2 regions of the Citrobacter sp. Marseille-Q6884 genome follow, and region 2 is predicted to be linked to the other one. Evidence: riboswitches for the same ligand, from Rfam matches in the RefSeq annotation. Region 2 holds a riboswitch; the other holds the start of a gene.
What was found. A riboswitch is a leader RNA that binds a small molecule or an ion and turns the genes downstream of it on or off. The one in region 2 is predicted to bind cobalamin.
Positions count from the first base shown of each region.

Region 1: another riboswitch for cobalamin. It lies ahead of btuB (TonB-dependent vitamin B12 receptor BtuB); the one in region 2 lies ahead of N7268_RS14755 (cobyrinate a,c-diamide synthase).

Region 1 covers NZ_CAMDRE010000001.1:1,352,610-1,363,616, reverse strand. Annotated here, with positions in the region: gene murB (UDP-N-acetylmuramate dehydrogenase) at 1-183, opposite strand, end outside; rRNA gene rrf (5S ribosomal RNA) at 396-511, opposite strand; rRNA gene N7268_RS06485 (23S ribosomal RNA) at 605-3,510, opposite strand; tRNA gene N7268_RS06480 (tRNA-Ala) at 3,720-3,795, opposite strand; tRNA gene N7268_RS06475 (tRNA-Ile) at 3,855-3,931, opposite strand; rRNA gene N7268_RS06470 (16S ribosomal RNA) at 4,002-5,543, opposite strand; gene murI (glutamate racemase) at 5,918-6,769, opposite strand; gene btuB (TonB-dependent vitamin B12 receptor BtuB) at 6,714-8,597, opposite strand; cobalamin riboswitch at 8,662-8,858, opposite strand; gene trmA (tRNA (uridine(54)-C5)-methyltransferase TrmA) at 8,974-10,074, shown strand; gene N7268_RS06450 (YijD family membrane protein) at 10,133-10,492, opposite strand; gene fabR (HTH-type transcriptional repressor FabR) at 10,508-11,007, opposite strand, start outside.
Region 2 covers NZ_CAMDRE010000001.1:3,105,765-3,116,771, reverse strand. Annotated here, with positions in the region: gene cbiB (adenosylcobinamide-phosphate synthase CbiB) at 1-119, opposite strand, end outside; gene N7268_RS14755 (cobyrinate a,c-diamide synthase) at 116-1,495, opposite strand; cobalamin riboswitch at 1,583-1,758, opposite strand; gene pocR (transcriptional regulator PocR) at 2,092-3,003, opposite strand; gene pduF (propanediol diffusion facilitator PduF) at 3,207-4,016, opposite strand; gene pduA (BMC domain-containing protein) at 4,542-4,826, shown strand; gene pduB (propanediol utilization microcompartment protein PduB) at 4,823-5,635, shown strand; gene pduC (propanediol/glycerol family dehydratase large subunit) at 5,654-7,318, shown strand; gene pduD (propanediol dehydratase medium subunit PduD) at 7,329-8,000, shown strand; gene pduE (propanediol dehydratase small subunit PduE) at 8,015-8,536, shown strand; gene N7268_RS14715 (diol dehydratase reactivase subunit alpha) at 8,552-10,384, shown strand; gene N7268_RS14710 (glycerol dehydratase reactivase beta/small subunit family protein) at 10,374-10,724, shown strand; gene pduJ (propanediol utilization microcompartment protein PduJ) at 10,744-11,007, shown strand, end outside.

The DNA of each region.
Region 1 (11,007 bases), 1.8 Mb from region 2:
CGTTCCACGGAAGGCATCAAGGAACAAGACATTACTCCCTTCGCCCAGGATAAGTACTGGATAATGTAATGCTTTAGCTGATTGCCAGGCATTTAATAGTTGTTGCTCGTTTTCGGCACAGATAAGCTCGCTCGCATATTGGTCGATACCGAAGGTGTTCCAGGCTTTAAGGGAGTGATTCATAGATGCTTTCCTGATGCAAAATCAGGCTTAGTTTAACGTATCTGCAGCGGTATGGCTTGTATTATGGCGGGGTGAGTATCGTATGGGCGTTTCCTGAACAGGCTGTGGACGGTTCAGACCGGAAAAGGTGTTTACGCCGTTTTCCGGCGGTTTTCAGATGCGCACCAACGCAAAAAGGCCATCCTTACGGATGGCCTTTCGCTTAATTTGATGCCTGGCAGTTCCCTACTCTCGCATGGGGAGACCCCACACTACCATCGGCGCTACGGCGTTTCACTTCTGAGTTCGGCATGGGGTCAGGTGGGACCACCGCGCTACAGCCGCCAGGCAAATTCTGTTATCAACACGCTTCTGGCATGTCGATGTAATCTGTAATCAAGCTGAATTTTTTGTCTCTTCGCCAAAACATCTTCGGCGTTGTAAGGTTAAGCCTCACGGTTCATTAGTATCGGTTAGCTCAATGTATCGCTACACTTACACACCCGACCTATCAACGTCGTCGTCTTCAACGTTCCTTCAGGAGACTTAAAGTCTCAGGGAGAACTCATCTCGGGGCAAGTTTCGTGCTTAGATGCTTTCAGCACTTATCTCTTCCGCATTTAGCTACCGGGCAGTGCCATTGGCATGACAACCCGAACACCAGTGATGCGTCCACTCCGGTCCTCTCGTACTAGGAGCAGCCCCCCTCAATTCTCCAGCGCCCACGGCAGATAGGGACCGAACTGTCTCACGACGTTCTAAACCCAGCTCGCGTACCACTTTAAATGGCGAACAGCCATACCCTTGGGACCTACTTCAGCCCCAGGATGTGATGAGCCGACATCGAGGTGCCAAACACCGCCGTCGATATGAACTCTTGGGCGGTATCAGCCTGTTATCCCCGGAGTACCTTTTATCCGTTGAGCGATGGCCCTTCCATTCAGAACCACCGGATCACTAAGACCTGCTTTCGCACCTGCTCGAGCCGTCACTCTCGCAGTCAAGCTAGCTTATGCCTTTGCACTAACCTCCTGATGTCCGACCAGGATTAGCTAACCTTCGTGCTCCTCCGTTACTCTTTAGGAGGAGACCGCCCCAGTCAAACTACCCACCAGACACTGTCCGCAACCCGGATCACGGGTCCACGTTAGAACACCAGCCATTAAAGGGTGGTATTTCAAGGTCGGCTCCATGCAGACTGGCGTCCACACTTCAAAGCCTCCCACCTATCCTACACAGCAAGGACCAGTGTTCAGTGTCAAGCTATAGTAACGGATCACGGGGTCTTTCCGTCTTGCCGCGGGTACACTGCATCTTCACAGCGAGTTCAATTTCACTGAGTCTCGGGTGGAGACAGCCTGGCCATCATTACGCCATTCGTGCAGGTCGGAACTTACCCGACAAGGAATTTCGCTACCTTAGGACCGTTATAGTTACGGCCGCCGTTTACCGGGGCTTCGATCAAGAGCTTCTCCTTACGGATAACCCCATCAATTAACCTTCCGGCACCGGGCAGGCGTCACACCGTATACGTCCACTTTCGTGTTTGCACAGTGCTGTGTTTTTAATAAACAGTTGCAGCCAGCTGGTATCTTCGACTGATTTCAGCTCCACGAGCAAGTCGCTTCACCTACCTATCAGCGTGCCTTCTCCCGAAGTTACGGCACCATTTTGCCTAGTTCCTTCACCCGAGTTCTCTCAAGCGCCTTGGTATTCTCTACCTGACCACCTGTGTCGGTTTGGGGTACGATTTCGTGTTACCTGATGCTTAGAGGCTTTTCCTGGAAGCAGGGCATTTGTCACTTCAGCACCGTAGTGCCTCGTCATCACGCCTCAGTGTTAAAGTGAACCGGATTTACCTGGAACACACACCTACACGCTTAAACCGGGACAACCGTCGCCCGGCCGACATAGCCTTCTCCGTCCCCCCTTCGCAGTAACACCAAGTACAGGAATATTAACCTGTTTCCCATCGACTACGCCTTTCGGCCTCGCCTTAGGGGTCGACTCACCCTGCCCCGATTAACGTTGGACAGGAACCCTTGGTCTTCCGGCGTGCGGGTTTTTCACCCGCATTATCGTTACTTATGTCAGCATTCGCACTTCTGATACCTCCAGCAACCCTCACAGGCCACCTTCAACGGCTTACAGAACGCTCCCCTACCCAACAACACATAGTGTCGCTGCCGCAGCTTCGGTGCATGGTTTAGCCCCGTTACATCTTCCGCGCAGGCCGACTCGACCAGTGAGCTATTACGCTTTCTTTAAATGATGGCTGCTTCTAAGCCAACATCCTGGCTGTCTGTGCCTTCCCACATCGTTTCCCACTTAACCATGACTTTGGGACCTTAGCTGGCGGTCTGGGTTGTTTCCCTCTTCACGACGGACGTTAGCACCCGCCGTGTGTCTCCCGTGATAACATTCTTCGGTATTCGCAGTTTGCATCGGGTTGGTAAGTCGGGATGACCCCCTAGCCGAAACAGTGCTCTACCCCCGAAGATGAGTTCACGAGGCGCTACCTAAATAGCTTTCGGGGAGAACCAGCTATCTCCCGGTTTGATTGGCCTTTCACCCCCAGCCACAAGTCATCCGCTAATTTTTCAACATTAGTCGGTTCGGTCCTCCAGTTAGTGTTACCCAACCTTCAACCTGCCCATGGCTAGATCACCGGGTTTCGGGTCTATACCCTGCAACTTAACGCCCAGTTAAGACTCGGTTTCCCTTCGGCTCCCCTATTCGGTTAACCTTGCTACAGAATATAAGTCGCTGACCCATTATACAAAAGGTACGCAGTCACCCCATAAAGAGGCTCCCACTGCTTGTACGTACACGGTTTCAGGTTCTTTTTCACTCCCCTCGCCGGGGTTCTTTTCGCCTTTCCCTCACGGTACTGGTTCACTATCGGTCAGTCAGGAGTATTTAGCCTTGGAGGATGGTCCCCCCATATTCAGACAGGATACCACGTGTCCCGCCCTACTCTTCGAGTTCACAACATATGCACTTTTGTGTACGGGACTATCACCCTGTATCGTGCGACTTTCCAGACGCTTCCACTAACACACATGCTGATTCAGACTCTGGGCTGCTCCCCGTTCGCTCGCCGCTACTGGGGGAATCTCGGTTGATTTCTTTTCCTCGGGGTACTTAGATGTTTCAGTTCCCCCGGTTCGCTTCATTACGCTATGTATTCACGTAATGATAGTGTGACGAATCACACTGGGTTTCCCCATTCGGAAATCGCCGGCTGTAACGGTTCATATCACCTTACCGACGCTTATCGCAGATTAGCACGTCCTTCATCGCCTCTGACTGCCAGGGCATCCACCGTGTACGCTTAGTCGCTTAACCTCACAACCCGAAGATGTTTCTTTCGATTCATCATCGTGCTGCGAAAATTTGAGAGACTCGAACACACCATTTTTCATTTCTTATTACGGAGAAATGAAACAGTGTGTCGTTTCAATTTTCAGCTTGATCCAGATTTTTAAAGAGCAAAACTTCGCAGTGAACCTTTTCAGGTACACTCTGAAGTTTTCTTGGGTTTTTGCAGTAAGTAATGGTGGAGCTATGCGGGATCGAACCGCAGACCTCCTGCGTGCAAAGCAGGCGCTCTCCCAGCTGAGCTATAGCCCCATCGAAGTCATCTCATTCACCTTAATCTTCCGGAACACCCTTCGGCATCAGAAAGAATTTGGTAGGCCTGAGTGGACTTGAACCACCGACCTCACCCTTATCAGGGGTGCGCTCTAACCACCTGAGCTACAAGCCTGCAGAGATTTCTTACTGCTAATTTTCATCAGACAATCTGTGTGGACACTACAAGGAACGGTTCTTTAAGGTAAGGAGGTGATCCAACCGCAGGTTCCCCTACGGTTACCTTGTTACGACTTCACCCCAGTCATGAATCACAAAGTGGTAAGCGCCCTCCCGAAGGTTAAGCTACCTACTTCTTTTGCAACCCACTCCCATGGTGTGACGGGCGGTGTGTACAAGGCCCGGGAACGTATTCACCGTGGCATTCTGATCCACGATTACTAGCGATTCCGACTTCATGGAGTCGAGTTGCAGACTCCAATCCGGACTACGACATACTTTATGAGGTCCGCTTGCTCTCGCGAGGTCGCTTCTCTTTGTATATGCCATTGTAGCACGTGTGTAGCCCTACTCGTAAGGGCCATGATGACTTGACGTCATCCCCACCTTCCTCCAGTTTATCACTGGCAGTCTCCTTTGAGTTCCCGACCGAATCGCTGGCAACAAAGGATAAGGGTTGCGCTCGTTGCGGGACTTAACCCAACATTTCACAACACGAGCTGACGACAGCCATGCAGCACCTGTCTCAGAGTTCCCGAAGGCACCAAAGCATCTCTGCTAAGTTCTCTGGATGTCAAGAGTAGGTAAGGTTCTTCGCGTTGCATCGAATTAAACCACATGCTCCACCGCTTGTGCGGGCCCCCGTCAATTCATTTGAGTTTTAACCTTGCGGCCGTACTCCCCAGGCGGTCTATTTAACGCGTTAGCTCCGGAAGCCACGCCTCAAGGGCACAACCTCCAAATAGACATCGTTTACAGCGTGGACTACCAGGGTATCTAATCCTGTTTGCTCCCCACGCTTTCGCACCTGAGCGTCAGTCTCTGTCCAGGGGGCCGCCTTCGCCACCGGTATTCCTCCAGATCTCTACGCATTTCACCGCTACACCTGGAATTCTACCCCCCTCTACAAGACTCTAGCCTGCCAGTTTCGAATGCAGTTCCCAGGTTGAGCCCGGGGATTTCACATCCGACTTGACAGACCGCCTGCGTGCGCTTTACGCCCAGTAATTCCGATTAACGCTTGCACCCTCCGTATTACCGCGGCTGCTGGCACGGAGTTAGCCGGTGCTTCTTCTGCGAGTAACGTCAATTGCTGCGGTTATTAACCACAACACCTTCCTCCTCGCTGAAAGTACTTTACAACCCGAAGGCCTTCTTCATACACGCGGCATGGCTGCATCAGGCTTGCGCCCATTGTGCAATATTCCCCACTGCTGCCTCCCGTAGGAGTCTGGACCGTGTCTCAGTTCCAGTGTGGCTGGTCATCCTCTCAGACCAGCTAGGGATCGTTGCCTAGGTGAGCCGTTACCCCACCTACTAGCTAATCCCATCTGGGCACATCCGATGGCAAGAGGCCCGAAGGTCCCCCTCTTTGGTCTTGCGACGTTATGCGGTATTAGCTACCGTTTCCAGTAGTTATCCCCCTCCATCGGGCAGTTTCCCAGACATTACTCACCCGTCCGCCACTCGTCACCCAAGGAGCAAGCTCCTCTGTGCTACCGTTCGACTTGCATGTGTTAGGCCTGCCGCCAGCGTTCAATCTGAGCCATGATCAAACTCTTCAATTTAAGTTTGATGCTCGTGAATTAAACTTCGTAATGAATTACGTGTTCACTCAGAGACTTGGTATTCATTTTTCGTCTTGCGACGTTAAGAATCCGTATCATTGAGTGCCCACACAGATTGTCTGATAAATTGTTAAAGAGCAGTGCCGCTTCGCTTTTTCTCAGCGGCGCGGGGTGTGCATATTACGCCATCCCGCTTCGAAGTCAAGCATTTAATTTCGCTTTTCTTCGTGAGGTTCTCTGTGGAACCCCGCTGACCCGGCGGCTTGCGTGCCGTTGTTCCGTGTCAGTGGAGGCGCATTATAGGGAGTTATTTCAGGCTGACAAGCGGAAATTTAAAATAACTTTCCGAGTGCGTATTTTTTCACCAAAACTGATTAAACTGCCAGTTTTTCGAGCGTTTTGAAGCCATAACGTTGGAGAACAGGCAGCAATTGTTCAGCCTCTGTCGTCATTGCCATACAGAATGCCACATTCTCGTCAGTTGATTTTGCATCTGGCGCTTCATGTTCTAATAGCCAGGCCGTCCGGCGAGCAATCGCGGCACCAGAATCCACCAGTCGCGTCCCTGCAGGCAGAACCTGTAAAAGCTCTTCCTGTAATAGAGGGAAATGAGTGCATCCCAGAACCACCGTATCTGGCGGTTCCGGCATCCGCAGCCATGGCCGCAGAATGCGCCGCAGCTCCTCCAGGGGAACAGGTTCGCCATGCAACTTCGCTTCAGCCAGTTCAACCAGCTCAGCCGATCCTAACATCGCAATCTGACACTCGTTGGCAAACCGCGCAATCAGCTCATGCGTATAAGAACGCTTCACCGTCGCCCGCGTTGCCAGCAGTCCCACGATACCATTAGCGGTGAGTCGCGCCGCCGGTTTAATCGCAGGTACAACCCCTACTACCGGGAAGGCAAACTTTTCGCGTAGCGCAGGGAGCGATACCGTACTCGCGGTATTACACGCGATGACCGCAAGTGAGAGGGGATAGCGCTGCTGAACCGCAGTGACAATTTCAACCACACGCTCGACGATAAACTCCTCACTCTTCTCTCCATATGGAAAGGCGACGTTATCGAAAGCGTAGATATAGTGGAGATCCGGCAACAGATTCCGGATCTCATTGTAGACCGACAACCCACCGACGCCGGAATCAAACACCAGCACGGTGGGACGTGGATCAGAAGGTGTAGCTGCCAGACAAGGTGTATTCCCGTCCTGCAGTTTGGTAGCCATAAACTGTCTCGTAATCTTTATCGAACAGGTTGGCGATTTTACCACGAACTGTCAGATGTGAGGTGACCGGATATGAAACTCCAATATCCCACAAGCTGACACCCCCCAATTTCACCGTACGAGAGGTGTAAGTGGTCTCGCTATAAACATTGTCGTAGCGTTGCCCCATATAGTGGTACGCGACGTTCCAGCCGAGATCGTAGACTTGTCCGGTTAACTCGTACTTAACCTGCTGTTTTGCCCGACGATAGAGCACTTTGTTCGTTTCATCATCCCGCGGATCAACATACTGCAATGTCAGGTGATGCTCTACCGGGCCGGTCGCAATATTCCCCGTCCATTCCAGTCCTTTGATGGTGGCCGATTTCACATTAACGTACTGGCTGTAGTTACCAATGCTTTTATAGTCAATCAGGTTTTGAATTTCATAATGGTATCCCGAGAACCGCCAATCTAGTGCCCCCGTTAATCCCTCAATTCCGGCTTCCCACTGTTTAGATTCTTCCGGCTTCAGATTCGGGTTGGCGACGATACCTAAATACCCATTTGATGCATAGCGCGTCGCCCCGTATTGCTGGCCAAGAGAAGGTGCCAGGAAGCCGGTACCGTAGGAAAGCGTTGCCCTATAGCCATCAACAAACTCCCATCCCGCCGCAGTTTGCCACGTGCCATGCCAGCCAAATTGCTCATCATGATCTTCGCGGCCGGACGCTTCCAGCGTCACGCTGTCGATCTGCTGCTGCCCGGTCAGGTATAGCCCTGTGGTATCGCGTTTGTAAGCATCTGATTTCGTTGTACTGCTGGACGTCAGTTTTTCCTGTTTCCAGTCAACACCGCCGCTAATCGCCCCATGCCCTACTTCAACGCTGTTACCCCATTGGATATAACGCTGTTCCATGTCATCCAGGGTCGCTTGTCCCGCATACCGGCCAAGATTATTGGTGTAGTTGTAATCTTTAAGACGTTGATAGTTAGCAATCAACTGAGAAGAATAGATACCGGAGTTATAACGCAGGCCGGTATCCCAGGACTGATTGTAATTCTGGGCTTCCTCATTGCCGCTAGCAGAACCATACATCGAGCCCTGGTCGTAATCACTGTTAGCGGTGTAGCCGTAACCCCGGAAGAAACCCGAGAAATTATCGTTAAACTTATGCTGCACGCCGCCCCAGAACAGTTTGTTGCGATAACCATCACGGTCACTATCGCCACTGTAGGGAGAATCAGGCTGAATGTTAAAACCTTTGGTTGTCTGGTAAGCGCCAGCTGCCGTTACCACCGTATCGCCAAAACGTTTATTTATTGCACCATCATAGGTCTGATAACCGTCCGTCCCCATACCCGCATTGATCTGCGCCTTCTCATCACTACTCATCGTAATAATGTTGACGACACCACCAATTGCACCGGAGCCATAAACAGCAGAGCGCGGCCCGCGAATGTATTCGATGCGCTGCACTAGCGATACCGGAATCTGGCCAATATCAATCGCGTTATCGATACCAGCACGAGCCATCGGCACACCATCAATCAGCACCAGAACATGGCGCGATTCGGTACCACGCACATACAGAGAGGCGCTATTCCCCATCCCACCGGTCTGAGAAATATCCACGCCAGGAAGGCGGCTCATTACATCGTTGAGATCTTTTGATTGCCAGCGCTGAATATCTTCGCGTGTCACAATTTCGGTAGGCGCCAGTACGGAATTCACAGGCTGCTGAAAACGGTTGGCAGTAACGACGAGCGTATCTGGGCTGGCATCCTGCGCCCAACCAGAAAATGCCGTGACAGAGAGTGCCGTCAGCAGCAAAGGTTTTTTAATCATTGTAAAGCATCCACAATATAAGAAGGATGCCGCAGGCCCCACCGATAGTACGCGATGATGAAAGCCAGATGCGACGTTAGCCGGCAGGTCTTCGGGCTTGGAAGGTTATTCTGGCTATAGAATAAAAAAGAAATGAAGACTTCCCACCATTGGCAGTGTCTGCTTGCGCTCTCATCCCACCTTTCCTTACCGCTGCGCGTCAGCTCCAGATTTACACTGGATTCCCTATTAACTCACAGGACCGGCACACGGATGCTACAGTCTGTTACAACTCACTGTCCAGACCGCATATCACAATATGAGAAATCATCAATAACTGGACATCTGATGAGCAATCCCTACAATCCCCGCGTACTTTTATTTTTCAGGATACATCATGACCCCCGAACACCTTCCGACAGAACAGTACGACGCACAGCTCGCTGAAAAAGTGGTGCGTCTGCAGAGCTTAATGGCGCCATTTTGCAAACAGGCTCCGGAAGTGTTTCGCTCACCGGTCAGCCACTATCGCATGCGTGCCGAATTCCGCCTGTGGCACGACGGCGATGACCTGTACCACATCATGTTCGATCAGCAGACCAAAAGCCGTATTCGCGTCGATAGCTTTCCGGCTGCCAGCGAGTTAATTAACACGCTGATGACGGCCATGATTGAAGGTGTTCGCAATAACCACACCCTGCGTCATAAATTGTTCCAGATCGATTACCTCACCACCATGAGCAATCAGGCGGTGGTATCGATGCTGTATCATAAAAAGCTGGATGACGAATGGCGCCAGGAAGCCGAAGCGTTGCGGGATGCGCTGCGAGCGCAGAATCTGAACGTACATTTGATTGGCCGGGCGACCAAAACCAAAATCGAACTGGACCAGGATTACATCGACGAACGTTTGCCGGTTGCGGGCAAAGAGCTTATCTACCGTCAGGTTGAGAACAGCTTCACGCAGCCTAATGCCGCCATGAATATTCAGATGCTGGAATGGGCTATTGATGTCACCAAAGGTTCAACGGGCGATCTGCTTGAACTTTACTGTGGCAACGGCAACTTCTCGCTAGCACTGGCACAGAACTTCAATCGCGTCCTGGCAACCGAAATCGCCAAACCATCCGTTGCTGCCGCTCAATACAACATTGCGGCTAACAATATTGATAACGTGCAAATTATTCGCATGGCGGCGGAAGAGTTTACTCAAGCGATGAATGGCGTGCGTGAGTTCAACCGGTTGCAGGGAATTGATCTGAAGAGTTACCAGTGTGAAACCATTTTCGTTGATCCACCGCGCAGTGGTCTGGATAGCGAAACGGAGAAAATGGTGCAGGCATATCCGCGGATTCTGTACATCTCCTGCAACCCGGAAACCCTGTGTAAAAACCTGGAAACACTCAGTCAGACGCACAATGTTTCACGTCTGGCATTGTTTGATCAGTTCCCGTATACGCACCATATGGAATGTGGCGTCTTGCTGACAGCGAAATAATCGACTTTGCCTGCAGGCCCGGTAAGCGCAGCGCCATCGGGCCTACAGAGTGGAGGGATTATTCAGAAATCTCCTGATTACGGTTACGCACTTTAAAGCCAATCCAGAACACCAGAATCACCGACAGTACCGCCGGGAAGAAGTTAGAGCCAATATTCGGATATTCAGCGCGCACGACTGTGCTGTACAACAGAACGCCGAGGATAAAACAGGCCGCGGACAGACCCGGTAATCCCACAGGCATGGTGCGGTTCTGGTAACGTTGGTGCAGACAGTAAACCGTCAGCACCAGCGAAATAATCGGGAATACAGAGAAAGGCACAATGGAGCTAAACAGCGCCGCAAATGTGCCATTGATCGATAAGCCAGCAACCAGCGCCAGCAGCAGCGTACCTTTATCTTGACCTGACTGTTTCATTGCTCGTCCTTCTCGTTACTCGGAGTGATGCGTCATCTTCTCTTGTTCACGGCGATACCAATAAAATGCGCCTTTCGCGATCATGCGCAGTTGCAGTACCAGCCGCTCTTCCAGTTGTCGGCGCTGTTCTGCGCCAACATCCAGTGCCTCTGCACCCGCACTGAAAACAATCGTCACCATGGCTTCAGCTTGCGCTTCAGTAAACGCGCGAGGCATATGGTTTTCGAGTTCCAGATAGTCGGCAAGTTCCGCAATGAAGTGCTGAATTTCGCGTGCGACCGCAGCACGAAACGCCGCGGAGGTACCAGAGCGCTCGCGCAATAATAAACGGAAGGCGTTGGGATTGTTGCCGATGAACTCCATAAATGTTGAGACCGAGGTACGGATCACACTCCCGCCCTTGGCGATGCGTTGACGCGCCTGGCGCATCAGTTGGCGCAGCATCAGACCGCTCTCGTCCACCATCGTCAGGCCGAGTTCATCTACATCGCGAAAATGGCGATAAAAGGAGGTTG
Region 2 (11,007 bases):
ATTACGCGCTGAACGGTTGAGATAAAATTGCCTATCCAGCGCACCGGATGCGGCCAACTCTGCGGGTCACCAATGATAAAATCGAGAAGCCAGGCCACGCACCATGCAAGCAGCGTCATAACGCACTCCTCGCGGCTGCCAGCCAGTGATTGAGCATCTCTGGACGTTGGGCAAAATGAACGTGCAGATAGCTGGCGAACGTATTACCGACCTGCCAGCCGCCTGACCATGCTTGCAACGTTTTACCATCCCGCACTTTGCGACAGTCCATCACAGCGGGTGTTTCAGGCGTAAAATCAGAATAGTGAAATTCATGCCCACGCAGCACTTCGCCTGGTGCGGACAGCAAGGTTTGCTGAACCGCTTGTGCTTCACAGTAGCCAAAACGGGTCAAGCGCTTACCCATCTTGCTGTGGCCGGGAATGATATCCGCCATTGGCCAGATATCACCGTTGCCATCCTCCAGCGAGCTTCCGAGATACATCAACCCGCCGCACTCTGCGTAAATAGCCACACCACGCTGATGCGCCGACCGTAATTGCGCGAGCATGCAGGTATTGCTGGCAAGCATTTCAGCATGCAGTTCAGGATAGCCGCCACCTAACCAGATCATCTGGCAGTCCGGTAAATGGCTGTCGTGTAATGGGCTGAAACGAACAATGTTAATGCCCGTACGTTCCAGAAGAGTGATGTTGTCCGGGTAGTAGAAGTTAAACGCTTCGTCATCCGCAATAGCAAGCGTAAGACCTGCGCCTGCATCAGCGGCGGGAAGTACCGGCCACTCACCAACAGGCTGAGTATCCATCTGGCTTAATGCCAGAAGCGCGTCGATATTCAGCGTTCGCTCCAGCGTTTCGGCGAATTCCTGCCACGGCTGCTGATTGATGACTGACTCGCGCGCAGTCACTAATCCAAGATGACGTTCCGGGAGAGCGACGCCTTCCATGCGAGGCACGTAACCTAAGACAGGCACTGAGCAGTAACGCTCAATCGCGACTTTGAGTAACTGGTAATGTGATTCGCTGTTTACCCGATTAACAATGACGCCGGCGATGTTCAGGGAAGGATCAAAATGCTGGAACCCCATTACCGTCGCGGCGATGGAGGTAGAAACGGCTTTGCCATCAACCAGTAAAATCACCGGGCAACCCAGCTGCTTCGCCATCGCGGCGGTACTGCAGTAGTCAGGGTCTGTACCGTAGCCGTCATACAATCCCATAACGCCTTCGATAACAGCGATATCTGCGTGCTGCATCTGCTCGCAAAACAAGGCGTTAAGTACAGGAACAGGAAGCATGAAGCTATCAAGATTGCGGGAAGCTGTACCGCACACAGCCGTGTGCCAGCCGGTATCGAGATAATCAGGACCCACTTTGCATGGCTGGACGCGCAAACCACGTTTTTTCATCAAGCTTAGCAAGCCCAGCGTCACCGTAGTTTTACCACAGCCGCTTCCGGTGCCTGCAAGAACAAACGCGTGTAAATCGACTGCCATACCCTGATCCTGTTCAGGGTGGTAGGGGTGTATAGATACCCAGTCTCTCGACTGTATGCATCTGCGCAACCCACTTCCCACCGAAGTTGTTGGTAGTCACTGACAGGCAGGTCTTCTGGCTTAGCGTCATTCTCGCCCGTCCTTCCCAATCTCACGATCAGTGGTCTATACGGGGTCGTCAGCATCACAGCAGCGGGGGCTGCGGGGGATTCTCACCCCCTTCCCAACCACAAATGTGGCAAACCTGTCAGCTCAAGAGCCGATTTAATTCAGCTCTGCGTCATGAGGAAAATTCAAGACCTCATGACAGTAATTCAAATTAATATCTTTCCGGGTTCATCTAGCCAATGTTTTGGCATTAACCCATGCAATTCATATGTTCGTATTCTGAATGAAAGCGTCCGTAAAGAATAAAGAAAGTCTTTCACATAGACACTGTATCTCATCACAAAAATAAAAACTGGTGCAGTTTATCCCTCTAATACCATTATTTTGTTGCGCTATGACAATTTATTGACTGCTGCTCCTGGTTTTCATTTTATAATGACGGACATACCGTACGATATCAAAAATCGGCAATAGCAAATTATTGCTATTTATGCTGACTCATTGGACGAAACAACATTTATTTGCTGGCGAAAAGCCTGCGGCGTAACCTGATACGTCTGGCGAAAAACTTTGCAGAAATAACTGGTCTGCGAAAAGCCTAAATTACGCGCAATGCTGGCAATGCTCCAGTCGCTATGACAAAGCAACTCTTTAGCGCTTGCCATCCGCTGTTGGTTTACCCAGGCGTTAAACCCGATTCCCTGATATTTTTTGAACAACTTACTGAAATAGTATGGGCTCAGGTAAACATGAGATGCGACATCTTCCAGACGCAGATCGTCTGATAAATGTGCATCAATATAGCGCAGAGCCTTCTTCATTTTACTGTCATGCGGATTCGAACTACGGTTAGCTCTGACCGGCTCCGATTGTTGAGGATTATCTTTGATGACGACAAAATTGATTTGTTTTTTAAGACAATTTTCGACAATCAACTTCAGCAGATCCGCAGAGGCAATAACTCGTGAATAGTCCATTTCCGGGACATTACGAAATTCGCTAACCAGTTCAGGGTCGGCCTGCCAACGGTCATCCACATTCAGAATATCGACTAACCCTACATCATTGCTTAAGCGAACCTGACCGCATAACACGAACCCGACCAGATGACCCGCTATGACTAAAGGAATCGAGAAGTCAGTAAGCCCGGCGTGACACCGATAGATGCAGGGTTGATCGGATTTTGACGCCTCAAGCCCTCCACAGCGATCGCTCATTCTGCAGCGGGCACTGTGCTGGGGGTGTTGGCGCATCAACTGACAAAATGGCGTGAAATTAAATAGCTCAGAAATTTCATCACCGTGAATATTGACAACCACAACCGCCAGACTGGTGGCCTGCGCAAAATCCTGTGCGATTTTATTAATGAGTTCTGAGTTCAGGGCACTCGCAGAAATCATGATAAAACCTCTCAGTTAATTTATTGTTATAAATAAAACATATTATTTACATCCCATTTTCATCTCGCCATCCAAAGCAATGATAAAAAGGTGTAAAGGACAATAACAAAAGTCTCCCATTCTTGGGAGACTTTTTAAGCGGTTCAGGAAACCGGATCACGAAATCAAATTTTGCATGTCAAAAATAAACATTTTCCATAGAGCTAGCTCTCGTTTCCCTCCAGCTTGCATGTATTACATGGTAAGTTTTTGCCTATAAAATAACGATAAATTGCGGCTCCCGCACAAGCGCCGATAATAGGTGCCACAATCGGTACGATGAAATAGGGAATTTCTCGCCCTCCGGTCATCGCAACATTTCCCCACCCGGCAAGCCATGCGAATAGTTTCGGGCCGAAATCACGCGCCGGGTTCATGGCAAACCCGGTGAGTGGGCCGGTGGATGCGCCAATAACAGCGACCAGCAGGCCGATGAGCAAGGGAGCCAGGGGTCCTTTAGGAACACCATTACCATCATCAGTCAGTGCCATGATTAAGCCCATCAGAATGGACGTAATCACCACCTCCACCAGCGCGGCCTGCCAGACGCTCAGCGCAGCCGCAGGATAGGTACTAAAAATACTGGCGAGCTGCAGGCTTTCCAGACTACCGCGAACCATCTGGTGTGTCGTTTCGAACTCGATAAATAGACTGCCGTACAACAGATAGGCCAATAACGCGCCGCCAAAGGCTCCTGCCACCTGCGCAACGCTATAGGGCAACACTTTACGCCCCGGAAAACAGGCAAACAGCCACAACGCGATGGTGATGGCAGGATTGAGGTGCGCCCCGGAAATCCCGGCGGTCAGATAGACAGCAAGCGAGATACCCAACCCCCATATGATACAGATCTCCCACAATCCTAAACTTGCACCGGCGACTTTCAGCGCGCTCAGACATCCAATGCCAAAAAACAAAAACAGTCCGGTACCCAAAAACTCGGCAATACATTGCGCTTTTAGTGAATCGTTCATCGTGACACCTTCTGAGTAGAGTTCGTGTCTTGACCAGCGGACTCCTTGCTGGCAGTAGAATACTTCGATGTTTACTATAAGAAGCCCTGTCGGCAAATTGTTGGCAACCTGCTTACACGATGCTTTTAAAAATCGTGTGGCGATAACAAATTCTTGCCATTTTATTAATTAAAATCAGCAAGGAATACGGACAATAAGCCTATTAGAAGGCAACTATAAGCATAATAAAATATTGCTATCAGTAGATTCCCGTTTTCAAATCAACATCACAATTTCATTTCTTCCACATAGCAAATGATATTAACCCTGTCATCAGGAAAAGTGTAAATATGGAATTAACATAGCCAAAAAATCACATCAGAAAATTACAACAAAACACCAAAAATCAATAAGTTATAATATATTTTAGCAATTTTATATCACCGAACACTTACTATTTTTTCACTCTCACATTCAAGTCAGCCATTCTTTTTCCTCGCTTCTTTTTATAGTCATGAATATCGGGACAACCCAGGCGAGGTCTTTATGCAACAAGAAGCGTTAGGAATGGTAGAAACCAAAGGCTTAACTGCAGCCATAGAGGCCGCAGACGCAATGGTGAAGTCAGCCAATGTAATGCTGGTCGGCTACGAAAAAATTGGTTCAGGGCTGGTAACCGTTATCGTGCGCGGCGATGTCGGCGCAGTAAAAGCAGCAACCGATGCGGGTGCCGCTGCCGCACGTAATGTGGGTGAAGTGAAAGCCGTACATGTGATCCCACGCCCTCATACCGATGTTGAAAAAATCTTACCGAAGGGAATTAGCTCATGAGCAGCAATGAACTGGTTGAACAGATCATGGCGCAGGTGATTGCCCGAGTGGCAACGCCAGAACAGAAGGCTATCCCAGAAAATACTCCTCCAATACGAGAAACGGCTATGGCAGAGAAAAGCTGCAGTTTAACGGAATTTGTCGGCACTGCGATTGGCGACACGGTTGGCCTGGTGATCGCAAACGTCGACAGCGCCCTACTGGACGCGATGAAACTTGAAAAACGTTACCGCTCCATTGGCATTCTGGGCGCACGTACAGGCGCGGGCCCACACATCATGGCCGCCGATGAAGCGGTAAAAGCGACAAACACGGAAGTCGTCAGTATTGAGCTTCCTCGCGATACCAAAGGCGGAGCGGGTCACGGTTCTCTGATTATCTTAGGCGGTAACGATGTTTCCGATGTGAAACGCGGAATTGAAGTCGCGCTGAAGGAACTGGACCGCACGTTTGGCGATGTCTATGCCAACGAAGCTGGTCACATCGAGATGCAATACACCGCCCGTGCAAGTTACGCGCTGGAAAAAGCCTTCGGGGCGCCGATTGGCCGTGCCTGCGGCGTTATCGTCGGGGCGCCTGCTTCTGTGGGGGTATTGATGGCTGATACCGCACTGAAATCCGCCAACGTTGAAGTGGTTGCTTATAGCTCCCCGGCACATGGCACCAGCTTCAGTAACGAAGCTATCCTGGTGATTTCCGGCGACTCAGGCGCCGTACGTCAGGCCGTTATTTCCGCGCGTGAAATTGGCAAAACGGTCCTTGCGACGCTCGGCTCAGAGCCGAAAAACGATCGTCCGTCCTACATCTGATATCAGTGAGGCTGATTCATGAGATCGAAAAGATTTGAAGCACTGGCGAAACGCCCTGTGAATCAGGACGGCTTCGTTAAGGAGTGGATCGAAGAAGGCTTCATTGCGATGGAAAGCCCGAACGACCCTAAACCATCGATAAAAATCGTCAACGGTATGGTCACTGAGCTTGACGGAAAAGCCGCCAGCGAATTTGATCTGATTGACCATTTCATTGCCCGTTACGGTATTAATCTGTCACGTGCAGAAGAAGTCATGGCGATGGACTCCGTCAAACTCGCCAATATGCTTTGCGACCCCAATGTGAAGCGCAAGGACATTGTTCCGCTGACAACCGCGATGACACCAGCAAAAATTGTCGAAGTGGTTTCACATATGAATGTGGTTGAGATGATGATGGCAATGCAGAAAATGCGTGCCCGTCGAACCCCTTCTCAACAAGCGCACGTCACGAACGTAAGAGATAATCCGGTGCAGATTGCAGCAGATGCTGCAGAAGGCGCATGGCGTGGTTTTGACGAGCAGGAAACGACCGTTGCCGTGGCGCGTTACGCACCGTTTAACGCCATTGCGCTGCTCGTCGGTTCACAGGTTGGGCGTCCAGGTGTGTTAACCCAGTGCTCACTGGAAGAAGCCACCGAACTGAAGCTCGGCATGTTGGGCCACACCTGTTACGCAGAAACCATTTCTGTGTACGGGACTGAACCCGTCTTTACCGATGGCGACGACACCCCATGGTCGAAAGGCTTCCTGGCCTCCTCTTACGCTTCTCGCGGTCTGAAAATGCGCTTTACCTCAGGCTCTGGATCAGAAGTTCAGATGGGATACGCCGAAGGCAAATCAATGCTCTATCTGGAGGCGCGCTGCATTTACATCACTAAAGCCGCGGGGGTTCAGGGGTTACAAAATGGTTCCGTCAGCTGCATTGGCGTCCCTTCCGCCGTACCGTCAGGCATCCGTGCTGTGCTGGCAGAAAACCTGATCTGTTCTTCACTGGATCTGGAATGCGCATCCAGTAATGACCAAACCTTTACTCACTCGGATATGCGTCGTACCGCGCGTCTGCTGATGCAATTCCTGCCAGGTACTGATTTCATCTCTTCTGGTTATTCCGCCGTACCGAACTACGACAACATGTTCGCGGGTTCTAACGAAGATGCAGAAGACTTTGACGACTACAACGTTATTCAGCGTGACCTGAAAGTGGACGGCGGTCTGCGCCCGGTGCGTGAAGAGGACGTTATCGCCATTCGTAATAAGGCCGCCCGCGCGCTGCAGGCTGTTTTTGCCGGAATGGGTTTACCGCCAATTACCGATGAAGAAGTTGAAGCGGCCACTTACGCGCACGGTTCAAAAGATATGCCGGAACGTAACATTGTTGAAGATATTAAGTTTGCTCAAGAGATCATCAATAAAAACCGTAACGGTCTGGAAGTGGTGAAAGCCCTTGCCCAGGGTGGGTTTACTGATGTTGCTCAGGACATGCTCAACATCCAGAAGGCCAAGTTAACCGGAGACTATCTGCATACCTCCGCCATTATCGTCGGCGACGGACAAGTGCTATCCGCAGTCAATGACGTCAACGATTATGCCGGTCCGGCAACAGGTTATCGCCTGCAAGGCGAACGCTGGGAAGAGATTAAGAATATCCCCGGCGCACTTGATCCCAACGAGCTTGGCTAAGGGGTGAATAATGGAAATCAATGAAAAGCTGCTGCGCCAGATAATTGAAGACGTGCTGTCTGAGATGCAGGCCAGCGATAAACCTGTTTCTTTCCGCGCGCCTACGGCGGCTGTCGCATCACAAACATCTGCTCATGGCGATGGTTTTTTGACCGAAATTGGCGAGGCTAAGCAGGGGCAGCAACAGGACGAAGTGATTATTGCCGTAGGTCCGGCATTCGGTCTGTCGCAAACCGTCAATATTGTCGGTATTCCGCACAAGAATATCTTGCGCGAACTGATCGCCGGTATTGAAGAGGAAGGCATTAAAGCACGTGTTATCCGCTGCTTTAAATCTTCTGACGTGGCATTTGTCGCCGTGGAAGGCAACCGTCTGAGCGGTTCAGGGATCTCAATTGGCATCCAATCCAAAGGTACCACCGTTATCCACCAGCAAGGTTTACCGCCGCTTTCTAACCTCGAGCTATTTCCCCAGGCTCCGCTTCTGACGCTGGAGACTTATCGCCAGATCGGTAAGAACGCAGCGCGTTATGCCAAGCGTGAATCTCCGCAGCCGGTTCCTACGTTAAATGATCAGATGGCACGTCCGAAGTACCAGGCAAAATCAGCCATTCTGCACATTAAAGAGACCAAATACGTCGTGACGGGCAAAAACCCGCAGGAACTGCGCGTGGCGCTTTGATAAAGGATAACTCCATGAATACCGACGCAATTGAATCGATGGTTCGTGATGTGTTGAGCCGTATGAACAGCCTGCAGGGAGAGACCACAACGCCTGCTACGACTGGTGCATCAACGCATACCGCAGCAAAAGTCACGGATTACCCCCTCGCGAATAAACATCCGGAGTGGGTCAAAACCGCGACGAACAAAACCCTGGATGACTTCACGCTTGAAAATGTGCTGAGCAATAAGGTCACCGCGCAGGATATGCGTATCACACCCGAAACGCTGCGCATTCAGGCTGATATCGCCAAAGATGCCGGACGTGACAGGCTGGCGATGAACTTTGAACGCGCAGCAGAGCTCACCGCTGTCCCTGACGATCGCATTCTTGAGATCTACAACGCGCTGCGTCCTTACCGCTCAACGAAAGCCGAACTGATGGCCATCGCTGATGATCTCGAAAATCGTTATCAGGCGAAAATCTGTGCAGCTTTCGTTCGTGAAGCGGCAGTGCTGTATGTAGAGCGTAAAAAACTCAAAGGCGACGACTAACCTCAGGACAGGACGATGCGATATATAGCTGGCATTGACATAGGCAACTCATCAACGGAAGTCGCTCTGGCGACGCTGGATGATGCGGGTACGCTGAGCATTACTGGCAGCGCACTGGCGGAAACCACCGGAATTAAGGGCACATTACGTAATGTGTTTGGTATTCAGGAGGCGCTTTCGCTTGCGGCAAAAAATGCAGGCATCAATGTCAGCGATATTTCGCTCATCCGTATTAACGAAGCCACACCGGTTATTGGTGATGTGGCGATGGAAACCATTACCGAAACCATCATCACCGAATCCACCATGATCGGCCACAATCCCAAAACGCCCGGCGGCGTTGGGTTAGGTGTGGGGATCACGATTACCCCGGAAGAGTTGTTAACCCGTCCATCAGATGTTCCTTACATCCTGGTTGTGTCATCCGCATTTGATTTTGCGGATGTCGCCACGATGATTAATGCCTCTGTTCGCGCGGGGTACCAGTTAACCGGCGTAATTTTGCAGCAAGACGACGGTGTACTGGTCAGCAATCGCCTGAATCAGCCGATCCCCATCGTTGACGAAGTGCTCTATATCGACCGCATTCCATTAGGGATGCTGGCTGCAATAGAGGTCGCTGTTCCAGGAAAAGTGATAGAAACCCTCTCCAACCCTTACGGAATTGCGACTGTCTTTAACCTTGATGCGAACGAGACCAAAAATATTGTTCCCATGGCACGAGCGCTGATAGGCAACCGCTCTGCAGTGGTCGTGAAAACCCCATCAGGCGATGTGAAAGCCCGTGCGATTCCTGCCGGAAACATTGAGCTACAGTCACAGGGGCGCACCGTTCGCGTTGACGTTGCAGCTGGCGCTGAAGCGATTATGAAAGCGGTTGGCGAATGTCCAAAGCTTGATAACGTCACCGGTGAAGCAGGAACCAATATTGGCGGCATGCTGGAGCACGTACGCCAGACAATGGCGGAGTTGACCAACAAGCCCAGCCAGGAAATCTTTATTCAGGATCTGCTGGCCGTTGATACTTCCGTCCCTGTCAGCGTCACGGGAGGGCTTGCCGGAGAGTTCTCACTGGAACAGGCGGTCGGTATTGCCTCAATGGTGAAATCGGATCGCCTGCAAATGGCGACGATAGCTCAGGCAATCACGCAAAAACTCAGCATTGATGTACAGGTTGGCGGCGCTGAAGCTGAAGCGGCCATCCTGGGCGCGTTAACCACGCCGGGCACCACGCGTCCATTGGCTATTCTGGATCTCGGCGCGGGCTCCACAGACGCCTCCATCATTAACCCTAAAGGTGAAATCATTGCCACGCACCTCGCGGGAGCTGGCGATATGGTCACGATGATTATTGCCCGCGAACTGGGACTGGATGACCGGTATCTTGCTGAAGAGATTAAAAAATATCCGCTGGCGAAAGTAGAGAGTTTGTTCCACCTTCGCCATGAAGATGGCAGCGTCCAGTTCTTCCCTTCCCCTTTGCCACCTGCAGTGTTTGCGCGCGTTTGCGTGGTGAAACCGGATGAACTGGTGCCACTACCTGGTGAGCTGGCGCTGGAGAAAGTCCGGGCTATTCGTCGCAGCGCAAAGGAGCGCGTATTTGTCACCAATGCGTTACGTGCACTACGTCAGGTGAGTCCAACCGGGAATATTCGGGACATTCCTTTTGTCGTGCTGGTCGGTGGGTCCTCTCTGGATTTCGAAGTGCCTCAACTGGTCACCGATGCACTGGCGCATTACAGACTGGTGGCAGGTCGCGGCAATATTCGGGGCACAGAAGGTCCCCGAAATGCCGTCGCAACAGGGTTAATTCTCTCCTGGTACAAGGCATTCGCTCATGGAAAGTAATCTCACTGCTCCCGCTATCGTGATCTTCACCGTCGGGGACTGCACCACACTCTGGAATGACGTGCTTCTGGGTATTGAAGAAGAAGGTATCCCCTTCGTGATTCAGGAAACAGATTCCACCGACATTGTTCACAACGCATGGCTGGCTGCATGTCAATCGCCACTGCTTGTTGGCATTGGGTGCAGCAGGGAAAAACTGGTCGTTCATTACAAAAACCTACCGACTTCAGCCCCCATTTTTACGCTGAAGTATCAACAAGATAACCATGCTCGCCGCAGCATCGGCAATAACGCTGCGCGACTGGTTAAAGGCATCCCCTTCCGGGAATGCCACTCATAATCCACAGGAGAAAAGCAGTATGAATAACGCACTGGGACTGGTTGAAACAAAAGGGCTTGTCGGCGCTATTGAAGCCGCTGACGCCATGGTGAAATCCGCTAACGTACAGTTGGTTGGTTACGAAAAAATCGGCTCTGGCCTTATCACCGTTATGGTTCGCGGTGATGTCGGCGCAGTTAAAGCCGCCGTAGACGCCGGGAGTGCAGCAGCAAGCGCCGTTGGCGAGGTGAAATCCTGCCACGTTATCCCGCGTCCACACAGCGACGTTGAGGCTATTTTACCT